4 regions of the Geobacillus sp. CX412 genome follow, and region 3 is predicted to be linked to each of the others. Evidence: riboswitches for the same ligand, from Rfam matches in the RefSeq annotation. Region 3 holds a riboswitch; each other region holds the start of a gene.

Region 1 (4,407 bases), 150 kb from region 3:
AAGCAAAATCATGAACGACGCAAATACCGTGTTTTGCGGCAAACGACACCGTTTCTTCAAAAAACTCCTTAGAAGCGATCGCCCCGGTTGGATTATTCGGATAGTTTAAAAACATGATTTTTGCTTTTTCCGCAATATTTGCAGGAATTTCATCATAATCAGGCAAAAACTGATTTTCCGCACGCAATGGCATCATCACCATTTCCGCGCGCGCCAGCGCAATCCCCGACCAATAATCCGGATATCCCGGGTCAGGCACGAGCACAATATCCCCCGGATTGGCTAAACATTGCGGGATCTCCACAAGACCCGCTTTCCCGCCAAACAAAACCGCCACTTCTTTTTCCGGATCAATGGCAACGCCGTATTCGCGCTCATAAAACTTAGCAACGGCGCGTTTCAAAAAGGAATACCCTTGAAATGGCGAGTATTTGTGATATTTTGGGTTCGCCACCGCTTTTTGCATCGCCTCCACGATATGCGGTGGAGTCGGCTGGTCGGGATTTCCTTGCCCTAAATTGATGATGTCATGCCCCTCCGCCATTTTTTTTGCGACTTTATCGACAAGCGAAGCAAAAAACTGTTTTGGAAGGCTCTGCAATAACTCAGATAGTGGAAATTGTTTCATCGCGTTAACACCTTCTCAAAAATTTTCTTGAAATTCTAGTGAAAAATCATATATCGTAAAAATCAAAATGTAAAGTAAAATTTTTTCGAGGTGAATGTTCATGACGATAAAAATCGCATGTCTTCAGCTAGATATCGCTTTTGGCAATCCTAATGAAAACGAACGGCGCGTTGAAAGAGAGATAGAAAAAATTTCAAAAAATCACCCAGATATTATCGTCCTTCCTGAACTATGGACGACTGGCTATGACTTAACCAGACTCGATGAGATTGCCGATGAGGGCGGTATGCGTACAAAAGCGTTCATTCAAAAACTTGCCAAGTCGCATCATGTCAATATTGTCGCTGGATCAATTGCCAGAAAAACAGATCGCGGCGTCACCAATACAATGTACATCGCCGACCGAAACGGCATCATCGTTGGCGAATATAGCAAACTCCATTTGTTCCAGCTGATGGATGAACATCTTTACTTACAGCCAGGGGAAGAAATGGGATTGTTCACATTAGAAAACACTCGATGTGCAGGCGTCATTTGTTATGACATCCGCTTCCCAGAATGGATTCGCGTCCATATGGTCCAAGGGGCGGAAGTGTTATTTGTCGTCGCCGAGTGGCCGCTTCCTCGCCTTTCGCATTGGCGTACACTGCTTGCGGCGCGCGCGATTGAAAATCAATGCTACGTCATCGCGTGCAATCGCGCTGGAAGCGATCCAAACAATGTCTTTGCCGGTCATTCGCTGGTGGTTGACCCATGGGGAGAAATCATTGCAGAAGCAAATGAAGAACCTTGTACGTTAATGGCACAAATCGATCTTCAAAAAGTAAGAGAAGTGCGAAAACAAATCCCGATTTTTGCGGACCGCAGAGCTAACGACTACATCGCTGCAGAAAAAAATTTTTTAAAAAAGAGTTGACAAATCATTTCGTGACCATGTATGATTCGTATCAAGCATAAAACTTCAAAATTGCCAACATAGCGAAAATTAAAAAATTGAATATGCTGACACACTCTTATCAAGAGTTGGCTGAGGGAATTGGCCCAATGAAGCCCAGCAACCGACCGTAATACTATCGTGAGATAGGGCGCACTTTTTGGCGCCGGAAGTTCTCTACTTCCGCAGGGCACGGTGCTAAGTCCAACAGAAAGACTCGTTCTTTCTGAAAGATAAGAGGTGCGAAGATATGGAATCTTCAAGCCTCTTTCTATGCAGAAAGAGGCTTTTTAATTTACATGAAGGAGGAGTTTTACATTATGCCAGTTTCTCATCCAACGGTTTATGAACCATTAACGGAACAAGGCGCAATCTCTTTGACGGTCCGTCTCGGTCTTTTTCCGGAAGGAACACCGCTTGCCTGCCGCGAAATTGGCGACGGCAACTTAAATCTTGTTTTCCGCGTTGTCGATCAGCAAACAAAGAAAGGAATTATCGTAAAACAAGCGCTCCCGTACGCAAAAGTAGTCGGTGAAAGCTGGCCGCTCACATTAAAACGCGCTGTTATTGAAAGCAATGCGCTGCGCACATTCGCAAGCTATGTTCCGCAATACGTGCCAAAAGTATACTATTCCGATGAATCTTTGGCAATTACCGTTATGGAAGATTTATCTCACTTGCAAATCGCCCGCAAAGGGTTGATTGAAGGAAAAACGTATCCGCTTTTATCGCAGCATATTGGCGAATTTATCGCAAAGACATCGTTTTACACTTCCGACTTTGGCATGAATCAACAAGAAAAAAAACAATTAGCGCAAAGTTTTGTTAATCCGGAATTATGCAAAATCACCGAAGACCTTGTATTTACCGATCCGTTCTTTAATCATGAAACGAACAACTTTGAAGACGAGCTTCGCGATGATGTAAAAGCGCTTTGGAACGATGACAAGCTCCGCTTAGAAGTCGCCAAATTAAAGCGCAAGTTTTTAACCGAAGGAGATGCGCTCATCCACGGTGATTTGCATACTGGAAGCATTTTTGCCAGCGATGAAGAAACGAAAATCATTGATCCAGAGTTTGCGTTTTATGGCCCGTTCGGTTTTGACATCGGCCAATTTTTCGCAAACTTGCTGTTAAATGCGTTGTCCCGCCCAGAACAACAACAAGAACCGTTATTTGCTCATATCGACAAAACTTGGGATGTATTCGCGACAATCTTTTCTGATCTTTGGCGCACTCACAATGTAGAACCATATGCAAAAACAGAAGGATTGTTAGAAGACGTGCTGCATCACACGTTTATTGACGCGATCGGCTTTGCCGGATGTGAAGTCATCCGCCGCACGATTGGATTAGCACATGTCGCTGACCTTGATGGCATTGAGGATAAAGAGGAACGCTTACAAGCAAAACGTTATGCCCTTCGTCTTGGCAGAAGCCTCATTTTGCAACGTGAAACATTATCTAGCACTAAAGAAATCCGTTCCCTTTTCGCACAAACAGTGCTTGCAGCAACGAATTAACACAATGAAAGGAAGAACCATAATGGCAGAACCATTCGCAATCCCGCGCTCTGTGGAATGGAACGACACTCATATTACAATTTTAAATCAACAAAAGCTACCATTAGTGACGGAATATTTGGAATTAAAAGATATTGAAGATGTACGGGACGCAATCGCCACGTTAAAAGTACGCGGCGCACCGGCGATCGGCATTACGGCTGCTTACGGCCTCGCTCTTTCTGCACAGCAATATGAAACAGAATCACTGGAAAAATTTAAAGAGCACGTGCGAAAGGACCGCGACTACTTAGCAAGCTCTCGGCCAACTGCAGTGAACTTGTTTTGGGCATTAGACCGGCTTGTTTCCAGCATCGCCCACGTTTCCTCTGTTAACGAAGCAAAAACGACGCTCATCCATGAAGCGATTCGCATTCAAATTGAAGATGAAGATGTATGCCGCCGCATCGGAGAGCATGCGCTTTCCTTATTTCAAAACGGCGACTGCGTTTTAACCATTTGCAATGCTGGTTCGATCGCAACCGCCCGCTATGGCACGGCGCTTGCTCCGTTTTATTTAGCGAAAGAAAAAGGGATGAATCTTCATGTTTACGCGTCGGAAACTCGTCCGGTCCTGCAAGGAGCAAGATTGACGACGTGGGAATTGATGCAAGCGGGGGTAGACGTCACTCTTATTACCGACAATATGGCGGCGCAGACGATCAAGGCGAAAAACATTACCGCTGTCATTGTCGGCGCCGACCGAATTGCCGCCAACGGTGACACTGCCAACAAAATCGGCACCTTTGGACTGGCGCTGCTCGCTAAAGCGTTTGGCATTCCATTTTATGTCGCCGCGCCATTATCGACCATTGATTTAGCAACCAAAACAGGGGAAGAAATTCCGATTGAAGAACGCAATCCAGAGGAAGTGACGCATATCGCCGGAACGCGAATCGCTCCAGAAGGAGTAAACGTTTATAATCCAGCGTTCGATGTAACACCGCACGACCTTATCACGGCCATTATTACCGAAAAAGGGATCGTCCGCGGCAATTATGAAACTGAACTGCCAGCACTGTTTGCAAAGGAGGCTCGCCATGAAGCAATTTAGACTTAACTATTTAGTCGCATTTCTTTTTTCCATTATCGTCATCCTTAGCGGCTGCATGAATGAACAAGACGCCGTCAGTTCGAAACCGGCCAAACAAGAAAACAGCACGGCCGAAGAAGCAAGCGAAACAACAGCAGCAACAACCGAACAAGCAGATATCCCTGAAGAATTAAAAAAACCAATAAAAATTGCCGCCATTATGCAAATGTCGATCGGCACGTTTTCTTCT
Region 2 (4,407 bases), 300 kb from region 3:
AGGAAACGTCGTTTTTCAATGATTCATTATGTACAATGCCATACTTACGTATCCATGTAAGGCGGAAACGTCTATCGCTGTCCTTTTCGCTTTGGGCAGCGTTTTTTATTGGTTCTACTCAAATTATCTTTATTTTCGTATAATTATGTCTAAGTTCTAATGTTTTAAGGCGGGAGAGGAGAATAAAAATGATCTCTGGCGGTATTCATTACGTGTTATTTATCATTCTATTATTCTTCATTACCGTAATCGTTTCTTACATATTATTGAAAATACTATTCGCCCACACATTTCCTATTTACATGCTCTCTGCAGCAGCAATCATATGCATCATCAGCCTTGTGGTTTGGTCAATACATTTTCCCCATATGGCGGATTCTTTCACTCGATTTTTGTTCAGCTCCATCGTTGCTGTGCTCAGCGCCTTTTGTTTGGCAGCGTCCGCATTTATCATTAGCCGCTTATTAAAAGAAAATAAACAATGTCATAAATGTCTTTTTTTCGAATACCCTGATGTGATTCTTCTGCTAGACATAAATGGGCTACTTATATCCGGCAACCCTGAAGTAAGAAAAATGCTTGGATACAAACCAAGCGAATATATTGGCAAACATTTTACTCAGTTTATCGCCCCAGACCAAATTGAAAAAGCAAAAAAAAAATTTGAACGAACATTAAAAGGAGAAAGTTGTGAATATGATTTACAAGTAAAGCATAAAAATGGAAAAATTATTGACATGCATTTTAAAACCATTCCAATAATTCATGGAAATCGCTTGAAAGGAATTTATGTGATTGGTCAAAATATGACGGAACTCAATCGCTACCGAAAAGAGCTGGAAAACTTATATCATAAACATACACTCATATTAAATTCTATTGCTGAAGGAGTTTGTGGGATTGATAAACATGGGAATATCGTTTTCTGGAATCCAGCTGCAGAACGAATGACGGGATATAAAGCGGAAGAAGCCATTGGAAAAGCATCGCATGATATCATTCACCATACGAAAAAAGATGGAACTCCTTACTCTATTGATGAATGCCCAATTGATCTCGCCATTCAAGATGGGAAAACATATCATATTAGTGAAGATATTTTTTGGAAAAAAGATGGTACCCATTTCCCCGTTTCCTATACGGTAACGCCTGTTTTGGAAAATGGAGCCGTCGTTGATGCGGTATTGACATTCACCGATATTACCGAACTGAAAAAAACAGAAGAATTCATTCGAACATCGGAAAAGCTCTCAGTTGCCGGCCAGCTAGCGGCTGGGATCGCCCATGAAATTCGCAATCCGCTTACAGCCATAAAAGGATTTATACAACTATTGCAATTCGAACTTGACGAGAAAAAACCTTACCTTCACATTATTGAATCAGAAATTCAGCGCATTGAACTTATTTTAGGCGAACTATTAGTGTTGGCAAAACCACAAGCAACCAAATTTACAAAAAGTGATATTGGTGTTTTGCTTCAACATGTCACCACTTTATTAGAAACACAAGGTATTTTGCATAACATCCAAATTATTACAAAAATTGATCCATCTCTTCCTCTCATTGAATGTGACGAAAACGGATTAAAGCAAGTATTTATTAATTTCTTAAAAAATGCAATGGAAGCGATGAAAAGCGGTGGACATATTTTTATTGAGGCACAAAAAAAGGATGAATATTCCGTTCTTATCCGCTTTATCGACGAAGGCTGCGGAATTCCAAAAGAACAGCTAGAAAAAATAGGAAAACCGTTCTTTACAACAAAAGAAAAAGGTACTGGCCTCGGAATAATGATCAGTAAAAAAATTATCGAAGACCACGGTGGAACGATGTCGATTATGAGTGAAGAGAATAAAGGAACAACCGTCGAAGTAACATTGCCGATCCGCGTTTCTGCATCCTCTGTTTTGCATAATTCCCTATTATCCGGTTGACATGCATGGAAAAGGTCGGACAACAAACCGCCCTTTTCTTTCCTGATTTCTTTATTCCTCTACTGTGTTATATCAGCAAAAAATTAATTCCTATCGAAAAACTAGGATTGACTTTTGTGTGAATTATGTTAAAATTTTAATCAATTACATCAAACTTATCGAGAGTGAGGGAGGGAACTGGCCCGATGAACTCCGGCAACCTGCTTCATGAAAAAGTAAGGTGCTAATTCCAACAAAATGGGTGCCATTTTGGAAGATAAGGTGAAATATGCGGCCTCTTCGCTCTTTCCAAAATGGGAGAGCGTTTTTTATAAGCGTTCGTTCTCTTTCTATTCCTATATAACCGACTAATCCACTTTATTTTCTTTGATTTTTAAGGAGGGAGAAAGATGCTCACTTATCAAACATGGGAAGCCGAAGAAAAACCTTCATTCCCTCACGATAATGAAACAAAAGGGGCGCTTGATGTCCTCACTTGGGCATTCCGCCAATATAAGGACGATATTGTGTACGCCTGTAGCTTCGGCGTTGAAGGAATCGTGTTAATCGATTTGATTTCGCAAGTAAAGCCAGATGCGGAAATCGTATTTCTCGATACCGGGCTCCATTTTCGCGAAACGTACAAAACAATCGAAAAAGTAAAAGAAAAATATCCTTCTCTCCGCATCGTCATGAAAAAACCAAGTTTATCGCTAGAAGAACAAGCGCAACAGTTGGGAGATGAATTATGGAAACACAACCCAAATAAATGTTGTGAACTGCGAAAAGTCATTCCGCTTCGCGAAGCATTAACAGGAATAACCGCTTGGATTTCTGGACTGCGCCGCGAACAATCGCCAACACGAAGCCATGTAGAATATATAAATAAAGATGACAAATTTAAATCCATAAAAATATGCCCTCTTATTCATTGGACATGGAAAGATGTATGGAATTATGTATACAAACGTCGTCTTCCGTACAATGTCCTTCACGATCGCGGCTATCCAAGCATTGGCTGTGAACCTTGTACGTCCCCTGCACTCGATCCAAATGATTTACGTTCCGGCAGATGGGTCGGCCACGGAAAAACAGAATGCGGTCTTCACATCTCATAAGGTTTGGCTTGTCACCTTTGGCATTATTAGCTTGAAAAAACAATAGCCGAAGAAAAACGATCATTATACAAAAACAGCGGTGACGTTTCGCAATAAATCATAGTTTTCCTATATGAAATATTGATTCTAGGAGGTTATGAACAATGAGTTTAAGCATTCCACACGGAGGCACATTAATCGATCGATGGAATCCTAGCTATCCATTGGATACACTGACAAAAGAAATTGAGCTGACAAATGCCGAGTTAAGTGATTTAGAATTGATCGGAACAGGCGCTTACAGCCCGCTTACCGGATTTTTAACAAAAGAGGATTATGACTCTGTCGTTGAAACGATGCGCTTAACCAACGGTACAGTATGGAGCATTCCGATTACCCTTGCTGTAACCGAAGAAAAGACAAAAGAGCTTTCTGTCGGCGAAACGGCCAAACTCGTTTACAACGGAGAAGTCTATGGAGTCATTGATATTCAAGAAATCTATCAACCTGATAAAACAAAAGAAGCACTTCTCGTTTACAAAACAGAGGAACTCAAACATCCAGGCGTACGGAAACTATTTGAAAAGCCAAATGTATATGTAGGCGGCCCGATTACATTAGTAAAACGCACTGATAAAGGGCGTTTTGCTCCATTCTACTTCGATCCGGCCGAAACACGTAAGCGTTTTGCCGAGCTTGGCTGGAACACGGTGGTCGGCTTTCAAACGCGAAATCCTGTCCATCGCGCCCATGAATACATCCAAAAATGCGCGCTCGAAATTGTCGACGGCCTCTTTTTAAACCCGCTCGTCGGCGAAACAAAAGCGGATGACATCCCGGCGGACATCCGCATGGAAAGCTATCAAGTATTGTTAGAAAACTATTATCCGAAAGACCGCGTGTTTTTAGGAGTATTCCAGGCAGCGATGCGCTACGCCGGGCCACGGGAAGCGATTTTCCATGCGATGGTGCGCAAAAACTTCGGCTGCACCCACTTCATTGTCGGCCGCGACCATGCCGGCGTCGGTGATTACTATGGCACATATGATGCGCAAAAAATCTTCTTGAATTTTACGCCGGAAGAACTTGGCATTACGCCGCTGTTTTTCGAACATAGCTTTTATTGCACGAAATGCGAAGGAATGGCGTCGACGAAAACATGCCCGCATGATCCGAAATACCATGTTGTATTATCCGGCACAAAAGTACGGGAAATGCTGCGCAATGGCCAAGTGCCGCCAAGCACGTTCAGCCGTCCGGAAGTCGCGGCAGTATTAATTAAAGGATTGCAGCAGCGCGAGGCTGTCACCTCATCTACACGTTAAAGGAGGAGAAAGCTTGAGCACGAACATCGTTTGGCACCAAACGTCAATTACAAAAAAAGACCGCCGCAAGCG
Region 3 (4,407 bases):
TGAATTTAAATTAGAGCAGCTAAAAGACGTGCTCATCGGCAAGCTCATTAAACGCGGCGTGCCGACGAAAAACATCCAATACGGCAAAATTGAGCCAGCTTCTGGGGGCACGGTGCGCCAGCGCGCCAAACTTGTGCAAGGCATCGATAAAGAAAACGCGAAAAAAATCAACACGATCATTAAAAACACTGGCCTGAAAGTGAAAAGCCAAGTACAGGACGATCAAATCCGCGTCAGCGGCAAAAGCAAAGATGACTTGCAAAAGGTCATCGCCGCGATTCGCGAAGCGGACTTGCCGATTGATGTGCAATTTGTTAACTACCGCTAACACGGATGGGAGGAGTTATAGCCCTCCCATCCGTGTTTTCTTTTCTTCTCTTCTTTGACAATGCCATTATTGATTTTTTCTTTCACCGGGATTACTTCCTTCCGTTTTTTCATATATTTGATGGTGTTGCAAAACTAGAGTAAAAACTCGAAGTTATGCATAAGGATGCAACATAACACATGCAGTACATATCGATGAAATCCATACCATCTTGGCTGTTCCAACCCGTCACTCTTTAACTCATTAAATACTCGTTCAATCTCACGACGAAGTCCAAACAGCCATTGGCCAAATCTCGTTTTCAAAAATACAGGAAGAACCCGGCCATAGGCATCTTTTCGTTCCTCGCTATTGCGGCGGTTGATAGGGGAAATGAATAGGATTCCTGACTGCTCTGCTGTTTGACGAACCTTTTCACTGTCATACGCGGCATCGCCCAATACAAATTCGATATCCCACTGCTTTAAAGAAACAAGCAATTCTGGTGCTACTGCCGCATCATTTCGATTCGCTGTGGTCAACACATGAGATAAAATGATTCCCTCGGCGGTGGTGCAGAGATGGAGTTTATATCCTTTAAACCAGTGATATCGGGTGGACACTCCCCACTTCGCCTGTGAATCGTAAAGACTGCTTCGAAGGGCTGTGCTGTCGATCAGCACGATTTGCGGATAACGTACTTCTAGATCTTTGAGCAGCTGTGCATGAAAAACAGGAAATCCTTGTTCCCGGAACCACTTCGCCGCACGGGAAAACGTAGAAAGGTGAGAGACTTCACCAAGCCCACAGGCCCGTTGAAAACAGCGAAAACGCTGCAGGATGCGCACTAATTTTCGCAAGGAATCAATGGAAAAATAGGTTTTCAAAAAGAAACATTTCAACAACGATTTTTTCGACACCGGCGGTCTTCCTGTCACATACGGTGTTTCCGGCAATGATAGCGAGTCGATATACCGAAATAATGCTTCTAAAATTGGGTCAATTTCATAAGTCCATGCATGTTCGCTGTTCCAATTGGAAATCATAATAGTGTCCACCCCTTGGAGAGTTGTTTTTTTGGTCACTGTATATGATTTCCAAGGTGGTGGATTTTTTATGTGCATTTATGCATTCGTTATGCGTTTTGCAACACGTTCATATTTTTAAACATCCTTTTTCCCACTCTTCTAGGCGGTAATAAGGATTCGTGAGAGCTGCCAAGCGTTTATCCTGCTTTTGGCTAGCCATCATCCTCATCATAGCAATGGAACTAAGCGAGACGGACAGAAAAGTTCAGCAGCTGCGTATAAAGGGAGTCATTTTTGTAAAATTATATTGAATATTTCTACAAAATCATTTACAGTAATATATAAATATTTTTTGAAAACTACATATCTAGTTCTTATCAAGAGAGGGGGAGGGACTGGCCCGATGAACTCTCAGCAACCTGGCGGAAGTCAAGGTGCTAAATCCAGACAGGCGAAACGCCTGGAAGATAAGAAGAGACGATACATAAAAAGTCTTCTTCTTATAGAAGGCTTTTTTCTTTTACTATCTTCATAGAACGGGGGAATGATCGTGGGGTTTTTGCAAGACTTAAAAGAACGCATCCTTATCGCCGATGGAGCGATGGGAACGCTATTATACTCGCACGGCGTCGACCGATGTTTTGAAGAACTAAATTTATCAAAACCGGAAGACATCATTCACATTCATGAAGCATATATCGCCGCGGGCGCAGAAGTAATCCAAACGAATACATATGGCGCCAACTATGTCAAACTTGCCCGCTACGGATTGGAAGATGAAGTGCCATCCATTAACCGCGCGGCAGTAAGGCTCGCCAAAAAGGCGGCGGGAAATAAAGCCTATGTGCTTGGAACGATCGGCGGATTACGGAGCATCAACAAAAGCGCCGTTTCCATCGACGAAGTAAAGCGGACGTTTCGCGAGCAATTATTTGTGCTTTTAAACGAAGACGTCGATGGCTTATTGCTCGAGACATATTACGATTTGGAAGAATTGCAGACGGTGCTTGCGATTGCGCGCAAAGAAACGGATAAGCCGATTATCGCGCACGTCTCCCTCCACGAAGTTGGCGTCTTGCAAGACGGCACTCCCCTTTCTGAAGCGTTGGCGCGCTTGGAGCAGTTGGGAGCTGATGTCATCGGTCTAAATTGCCGTCTCGGTCCATATCATATGATTCGTTCACTCGAGGAAGTGCCGCTGCCGAAAAAAGCGTTTCTTTCCGCGTATCCGAACGCAAGCTTGCCGGATTATCGCGACGGACGGCTTATCTATGAAACAAACACCGATTATTTTAAAGAAACGGCTCTTGCCTTCCGTGAACAAGGCGTGCGCCTGATTGGCGGGTGCTGCGGCACGACGCCGAAACATATCGAAGCGATAGCAAACGCCTTAACCGATCGGACACCGATTACAGAAAAAGTCGTTAAACAACGTCATGTTCCGATTTCTATCCAAACAAACGAACCAAATGCCGTACCGCCGTTGCAAGATATCGTACGTAAGCGGCGCTCGGTGATCGTTGAGCTTGACCCGCCGAAAAAATTAGGGATCGCGAAATTTTTAGAAGGCGCCAAAGCGCTGAAAGAAGCGAACATTGATGCGTTGACATTGGCCGATAACTCGCTGGCAACTCCACGAATCAGCAACATGGCGCTCGGCTCCATCGTCAAAGAGCAGCTCGGCATCCGCCCGCTTATTCATATTACCTGCCGCGACCGCAATTTAATCGGCTTGCAGTCGCACTTGATGGGCCTGCATACGCTCGGCATCACCGATGTGCTCGCCATCACCGGAGACCCATCGAAAATCGGCGATTTTCCTGGAGCGACATCCGTCTATGATTTATCTTCCTTTGATTTAATCCGGCTGATTCGCCAATTTAACGAAGGGCTTTCGTATTCCGGAAAATCGCTCGGGCAAAAAACAAACTTCTCGATTGCCGCGGCCTTTAACCCGAACGTCCGTCATTTAGATAAGGCTGTAGAGCGTCTGGAGAAAAAAATTCAATGCGGCGCCCATTATTTTATCACCCAGCCGCTTTATTCCGAGCGGCAAATCGAAGAGGTGTATGAAGCGACGAAGCATCTTGAGACGCCGATTTACATCGGCATTATGCCGCTAGTGAGCGCGCGCAACGCCGATTTCCTTCATCATGAAGTGCCGGGAATTACTCTTTCTGATGAAATCCGCTCCCGCATGGCGGCATGCGCGAATGACCCAGTGCAATCTGCGCGCGAAGGAATCGCAATTGCCAAATCGCTCATTGACGCCGCTTTTGACTTATTTAACGGCATCTACTTAATTACGCCGTTTTTGCGCTATGAAATGACCGTCGAACTCGTTCGCTACATTCATGAAAAGGAACAAGCCGCACAAGAAAGGAAGGTACTCCATGGGTAACATCACACTTGAGCAACAGCTCGAAAAAAAAATATTAATTATTGACGGCGCAATGGGAACGATGATTCAAAGCGCGAAGCTCTCAGCTGATGATTTCGGCGGAGAAGCATACGAAGGATGCAACGAATATTTGACGCTCACCGCCCCGCATGTGATCGAGCGCATTCATGAAGCATATTTGCAGGCGGGAGCGGATATTATCGAAACAAACACGTTCGGTGCGACAAGCGTTGTGTTAGATGAATATCATCTTGGCCATTTAGCGCTAGAGTTAAATATCGAAGCAGCTAGGCTTGCGCGCAAAGCCGCCGACGCCTACTCTACTCCCGAATGGCCGCGCTTTGTCGCCGGTTCAATGGGACCGACGACAAAAACGTTATCCGTTACAGGAGGCATTACGTTCGAACAATTAGTTGCCGCTTACGAAGAACAAGCGCGTGGACTATTGCTTGGCGGAGTCGACTTGCTTTTATTAGAAACGTGCCAAGACACCTTAAACGTCAAAGCTGGATTTATCGGCATTTCCAAGGCGTTTGAAGCGGTCGGAAAAAAAGTGCCGATTATGATTTCCGGGACGATTGAACCAATGGGAACAACATTAGCAGGACAAACGATTGAATCGTTTTTCATCTCCGTCCAGCATATGAAGCCGTTCGCGGTCGGATTAAACT
Region 4 (4,407 bases), 740 kb from region 3:
GCGGACTTATTTTGTTGACATTAAGCATTTATCCTCAGTTTGCCGAGCAGCAAAAAGAAATGACCAAACTGCTTGAGGCCTATCCGGAATCGATTAAAAAAGCGTTCGGAATGAATGAGTTAAACATGGGAGATTTGATGGGTTTTTACGGGGTAGAAATTTATATGATGACCACCCTTTTGGGAAGCATATACTCGGCAATTCTTGCATCCAATATTCTGGCCAAAGAAGAAAATGAAAAAACGATTGAATTTTTGTTATCAAAGCCTGTCACAAGAAGCCGAATCGTAACAGAAAAACTTCTGGCCGTTTTGGTAAATATTTTGATTTTTAACGTAGTTTCAGCCGTAGCAAGCATCATTGGATTTCAATTTGCAAAAGACCCGGATGTTCCGACAGACACATTTAGTTTATTAATCGCCGCAACGATATTGCTTCATTTGACGTTCGGTGCAATTGCGTTTATGTTGTCGTCGATGATGAAAAAAACAAGAAACATCCTTTCGATCTCACTGGGGATTGTCCTAGCTGCCTACTTTATGAATGTGATGGCAGGGATATCGGAAGACTTAGAGTTCCTAAAATATATAAGCCCGTTTAAATATGTGGACGCTGCCTCCATTATCAATGATAACGAGATTGAGCCTTTGTATATCTTTATTATGGCTGCGGTTATTTTGATTAGTATCTTCGCTTCATATATGGTATATAAAAAGAAAGATATTGCAGTCTAATGAAATTAGAGGTGTTAAAATTGTATTCAGCATTTGAAAAGCAGCCTAAAGAGAAAAAAGACTTGATCATCAAAGTGGCCATCGAGGAATTTGTGAAGAATGGTTATGAAAAGACCTCTACAGATGTTATTACGAGACGGGCGGGAATTTCCAAGGGAATCCTTTTTCATTATTTTAAGAGCAAGAAAAACTTATACCTTTATTTAGTGAATTATGTGAAGGACTTTCTGACGGAACTAGCAATGGAAGAAATGGAAAAAATCCAATCTGATGATTTCTTTGAAAGGATCAAAGAAATCGTCCTGTTGAAACAAAAACTAACGGTTCAGTATCTCCAAGAAGCTCAGTTTATTACGGATGCCTTTACTAATCCTCCAGTGGCAGTAAAGAAGGAAATGGAAGAAATTATTAAGAAACATTACGAAGCTTATCAGGAAGATTTTTTGCTGAAGCATGTCTATATTAAAGATCTGATCCAAACGGAAAAACTTAGAGAGGATATTTCCGTGGATACCGCGATCCGCATGACGATGTTTATCGTTGAACAGCTGACGAATAAGTATCTGACTCTCTACAAAAATAAGCAATTTGATTTTATTCATAATCCCGAGTCTTTAATAAAGGAACTTAATGATTATCTTAAGATTGTGAAATATGGGATCTATAAACCAGAATAAACTATTGGCACCTTTCTCCCGCGGTGAAAAGCCGCGGGATTTTTGCATATTATTGATGTTACACAAGTATTATTTTATATTTGTTGAAAATTTTTAAAAATAAGACATTTTCAAGGTGTATTGCGTAACAGATGAATATGTTGTAATCTTTTATTTGTTTTATATAACGAAATACAACTGCTCATCTTCTTATCTAGAGAGGCGGAGGGACTGGCCCGAAGAAGTCTCGGCAGCGGACTCGTTTTCGAGTGCTGTGCCAAATCCAGCAAGCATTGTGCTTGAAAGATAAGAAGGGTTTCTTATATAGATACGTATAAGGCCTCTTCTTATGTTCAGATAAGAAGAGGCCTTTTCTCTAAGTGGAAAGCTCCTTCAAAAAAACATAAAATGAGGTGGAAAGAGTGGAGTTAAGAAAAGGCAATCTATTTGCGTTATTTCCGTTTGTGGTCTTTTTAGTGTTATTCATTGGTGCAGGCGTGGTTACAGGCGATTTTTATAAATTTCCAGTCATTGTAGCAATTTTGATTGCGGCAAGTATTTCGTTGATGATGAATCGGAAAGAGTCTTTAACGAAGAAAGTGGAAGTGTTCACAAAAGGGGCTGGAAATGCCGATGTCATGTTAATGGTCATCATTTTCTTATTAGCAGGGGCATTTTCGGAAGTAACTAAAAAAATGGGAGCTGTTGAATCAACGGTTAATTTAGCTCTTTCCGTTGTTCCGCAAAATTTATTAATAGCCGGTTTATTTGTCATTGGATGTTTTATCTCCATTTCGATGGGAACGTCCATGGGAACGATTGTAGCGTTAGCGCCGATTGGAGTCGGAATTAGTGAACAAACCGATATTTCTTTGGCATTATCTATGGCAGCTGTCATTGGCGGTGCTATGTTTGGAGATAATCTATCTTTTATCTCTGATACAACGATTGCGGCAGTTCGTACACAAAATACAAGAATGAAAGAAAAGTTTAAGGTGAACTTTTTCATTGTTTTACCAGCGGCAATCATCACCATCGTTCTTTTCTGGGCCATTACTGCTGGAGAGCAAGCGGAAATTACGAATCAATCTTTTAATTGGATGAAAATTTTACCTTACCTTGGTGTATTAATAACAGCATTAATGGGCGTTAATGTACTAGTCGTGTTAGCAGGCGGTATTTTATTAGCAGGAATCATCGGTCTTCTTGATGGAAGCTACAGTGCAATGGGCCTCATTCAAGCCATCGGTGACGGGGTCGCCGGAATGCAGGAATTGTCATTGCTTGCGATCTTAATTTCCGGTATGGTGGAAGTCATTAAACATAACGGTGGAATCGATTATTTACTTCAATTAGTAACAAGAAATGTAAAGTCAAAAAAAGGAGCACAATTCGGTATCGCGGGATTAGTGAGCTTAACAAATCTTTCAACAGCAAACAATACGATCTCCATTTTAATTGCTGGTCCACTTGCAAAAAACATTGCTGATCAATATGACATTGATCCGCGTAAATCTGCCAGCATATTGGATATTTTCTCATGCTGTTTCCAGGGGCTCATCCCATATGGTGCGCAAATGCTTGTGGCAGCAGGTGTTGCTTCCATTTCACCATTAAGTATTTTGCAGTATTCGTTCTACCCATTCTTAATTGGAGTTTGTGGCATGATCGCGATTGTGTTTGACTTTCCGAAATTAAAAACACAAAAAGAAGTAAAGGCAGACTTACAAGCGAATAAAGCGGTATAAAGGAAAGGGGCTGACTCAAAACATCCCTTGGAGCGATGTTGAGTCAGCTTTCATTTTCACCAAATGGAGCGATTCTATTTTTTATGATCGAAAAAAGAGTATATTAGTGAATAATTTTGCAAAGTTGAAATCTTTCTTTAATAAGCTGGTTGACTTGTTCAACATTAAACATTTCTAATATAATTTATGAATATTTCACAAAAATAAATTAAGAGAAGAGAGTAATAAAAAATAGGTTCATCACCAAATTTTGTGATTTAGTGATAAAAAAGAGAAAGCATTAACGAAATCCTGGCAATAATGTCAGCGACGAAACAAACATAAGGAGGCTTCGCAAGTGCTTTCTATATCACTAGGATTGCCAGAATTCAAATTGTTAAACAAGAACTTCTTTCCTATGGTTATGCGATTCATGTGGAGAAAACAGAGACACAAGAACGTTGTCCACATTGTGGGTTTCTTACTTCCACTGTCCATGACAGACGGACACGAAAAGTACGGGATTTAGCGATTTTCCGTCAACCGGTGTACTTGTTCGTAGAGGTGAAGCGTTATCGATGCTGGAATTGTTTCCAAGTGTTTTCTGCCTCTTTCGAATCGATTCCACCAAACCAACATTACACCAATCGATGTTGCGGGTACTTGTATGAACTTTGTAAAAGCTCCACCATTCAAGAAGTCAGCCGAAAGCACCGTATCCCATATACGACATTGGAACGCATTTATTACTCCATCGCATCGAAAAAAGCAAAAGAGCGCCAAGCAGCGATGGAGGCCTCTTCTCCAGAAGGGATGGTGCTTAGCTTAGATGAAACCGCGGTAAAAAAGGGATATCAGTATGAAACCGTATTGATGGATGCCAAAGCAGGATCGGTCATGGGATTGCATGCCGACCGCCAATGTGACTCCGCCATCAACTTGTTGAATCAAAACGTCCTGTCGAAAGAAATGGTGCAAACCGTGATTCCTTGACATGTGGGAACCCTATCACAAGGCGGTTCGTGCTCTGTTTCCATCTGCTTCGATTGTGATCGATAAGTACCATGTGGTTCAAAAGGTGACACAAGCCCTGGATCAAGCGAGAAGGAATTCTCCTCATTGAAAAAGGCTAGATTCCTTCTATATAAAAGGCTACTCGAATGGAGGGAACGAATCACAAGATCAAAAACATCAAACGCCGGGCATTGGCTATCGAAATCGAGAACGGTTTCGTTTGCGTGTATTTCTGGAGTGTACAGGGAACACTACAGGCAGTCAGGCTGCCTAAGC

The links. A riboswitch is a leader RNA that binds a small molecule or an ion and turns the genes downstream of it on or off. The one in region 3 is predicted to bind S-adenosylmethionine.
Region 1: linked by a shared signal. The riboswitch ahead of mtnK (S-methyl-5-thioribose kinase) and the one ahead of NXM86_RS14370 (bifunctional homocysteine S-methyltransferase/methylenetetrahydrofolate reductase) in region 3 are both predicted to bind S-adenosylmethionine.
Region 2: linked by a shared signal. The riboswitch ahead of NXM86_RS15965 (phosphoadenylyl-sulfate reductase) and the one ahead of NXM86_RS14370 (bifunctional homocysteine S-methyltransferase/methylenetetrahydrofolate reductase) in region 3 are both predicted to bind S-adenosylmethionine.
Region 4: linked by a shared signal. The riboswitch ahead of NXM86_RS10540 (Na+/H+ antiporter NhaC family protein) and the one ahead of NXM86_RS14370 (bifunctional homocysteine S-methyltransferase/methylenetetrahydrofolate reductase) in region 3 are both predicted to bind S-adenosylmethionine.

What each region holds. Positions count from the first base shown of each region.
Region 1 covers NZ_CP103461.1:2,599,630-2,604,036, forward strand. Annotated here, with positions in the region: gene NXM86_RS13540 (pyridoxal phosphate-dependent aminotransferase) at 1-628, opposite strand, end outside; gene NXM86_RS13545 (carbon-nitrogen family hydrolase) at 729-1,544, shown strand; SAM riboswitch class I at 1,639-1,802, shown strand; gene mtnK (S-methyl-5-thioribose kinase) at 1,883-3,085, shown strand; gene mtnA (S-methyl-5-thioribose-1-phosphate isomerase) at 3,108-4,178, shown strand; gene NXM86_RS13560 (sugar ABC transporter substrate-binding protein) at 4,165-4,407, shown strand, end outside.
Region 2 covers NZ_CP103461.1:3,049,606-3,054,012, forward strand. Annotated here, with positions in the region: gene NXM86_RS15960 (PAS domain-containing sensor histidine kinase) at 189-1,934, shown strand; SAM riboswitch class I at 2,087-2,197, shown strand; gene NXM86_RS15965 (phosphoadenylyl-sulfate reductase) at 2,324-3,031, shown strand; gene sat (sulfate adenylyltransferase) at 3,175-4,335, shown strand; gene cysC (adenylyl-sulfate kinase) at 4,349-4,407, shown strand, end outside.
Region 3 covers NZ_CP103461.1:2,747,466-2,751,872, forward strand. Annotated here, with positions in the region: gene NXM86_RS14360 (YajQ family cyclic di-GMP-binding protein) at 1-328, shown strand, start outside; gene NXM86_RS14365 (transposase) at 463-1,353, opposite strand; SAM riboswitch class I at 1,707-1,809, shown strand; gene NXM86_RS14370 (bifunctional homocysteine S-methyltransferase/methylenetetrahydrofolate reductase) at 1,886-3,736, shown strand; gene metH (methionine synthase) at 3,729-4,407, shown strand, end outside.
Region 4 covers NZ_CP103461.1:2,005,232-2,009,638, reverse strand. Annotated here, with positions in the region: gene NXM86_RS10550 (DUF2705 family protein) at 1-734, shown strand, start outside; gene NXM86_RS10545 (TetR/AcrR family transcriptional regulator) at 734-1,411, shown strand; SAM riboswitch class I at 1,598-1,703, shown strand; gene NXM86_RS10540 (Na+/H+ antiporter NhaC family protein) at 1,813-3,138, shown strand; partial or broken gene NXM86_RS10535 (transposase) at 3,476-4,405, shown strand.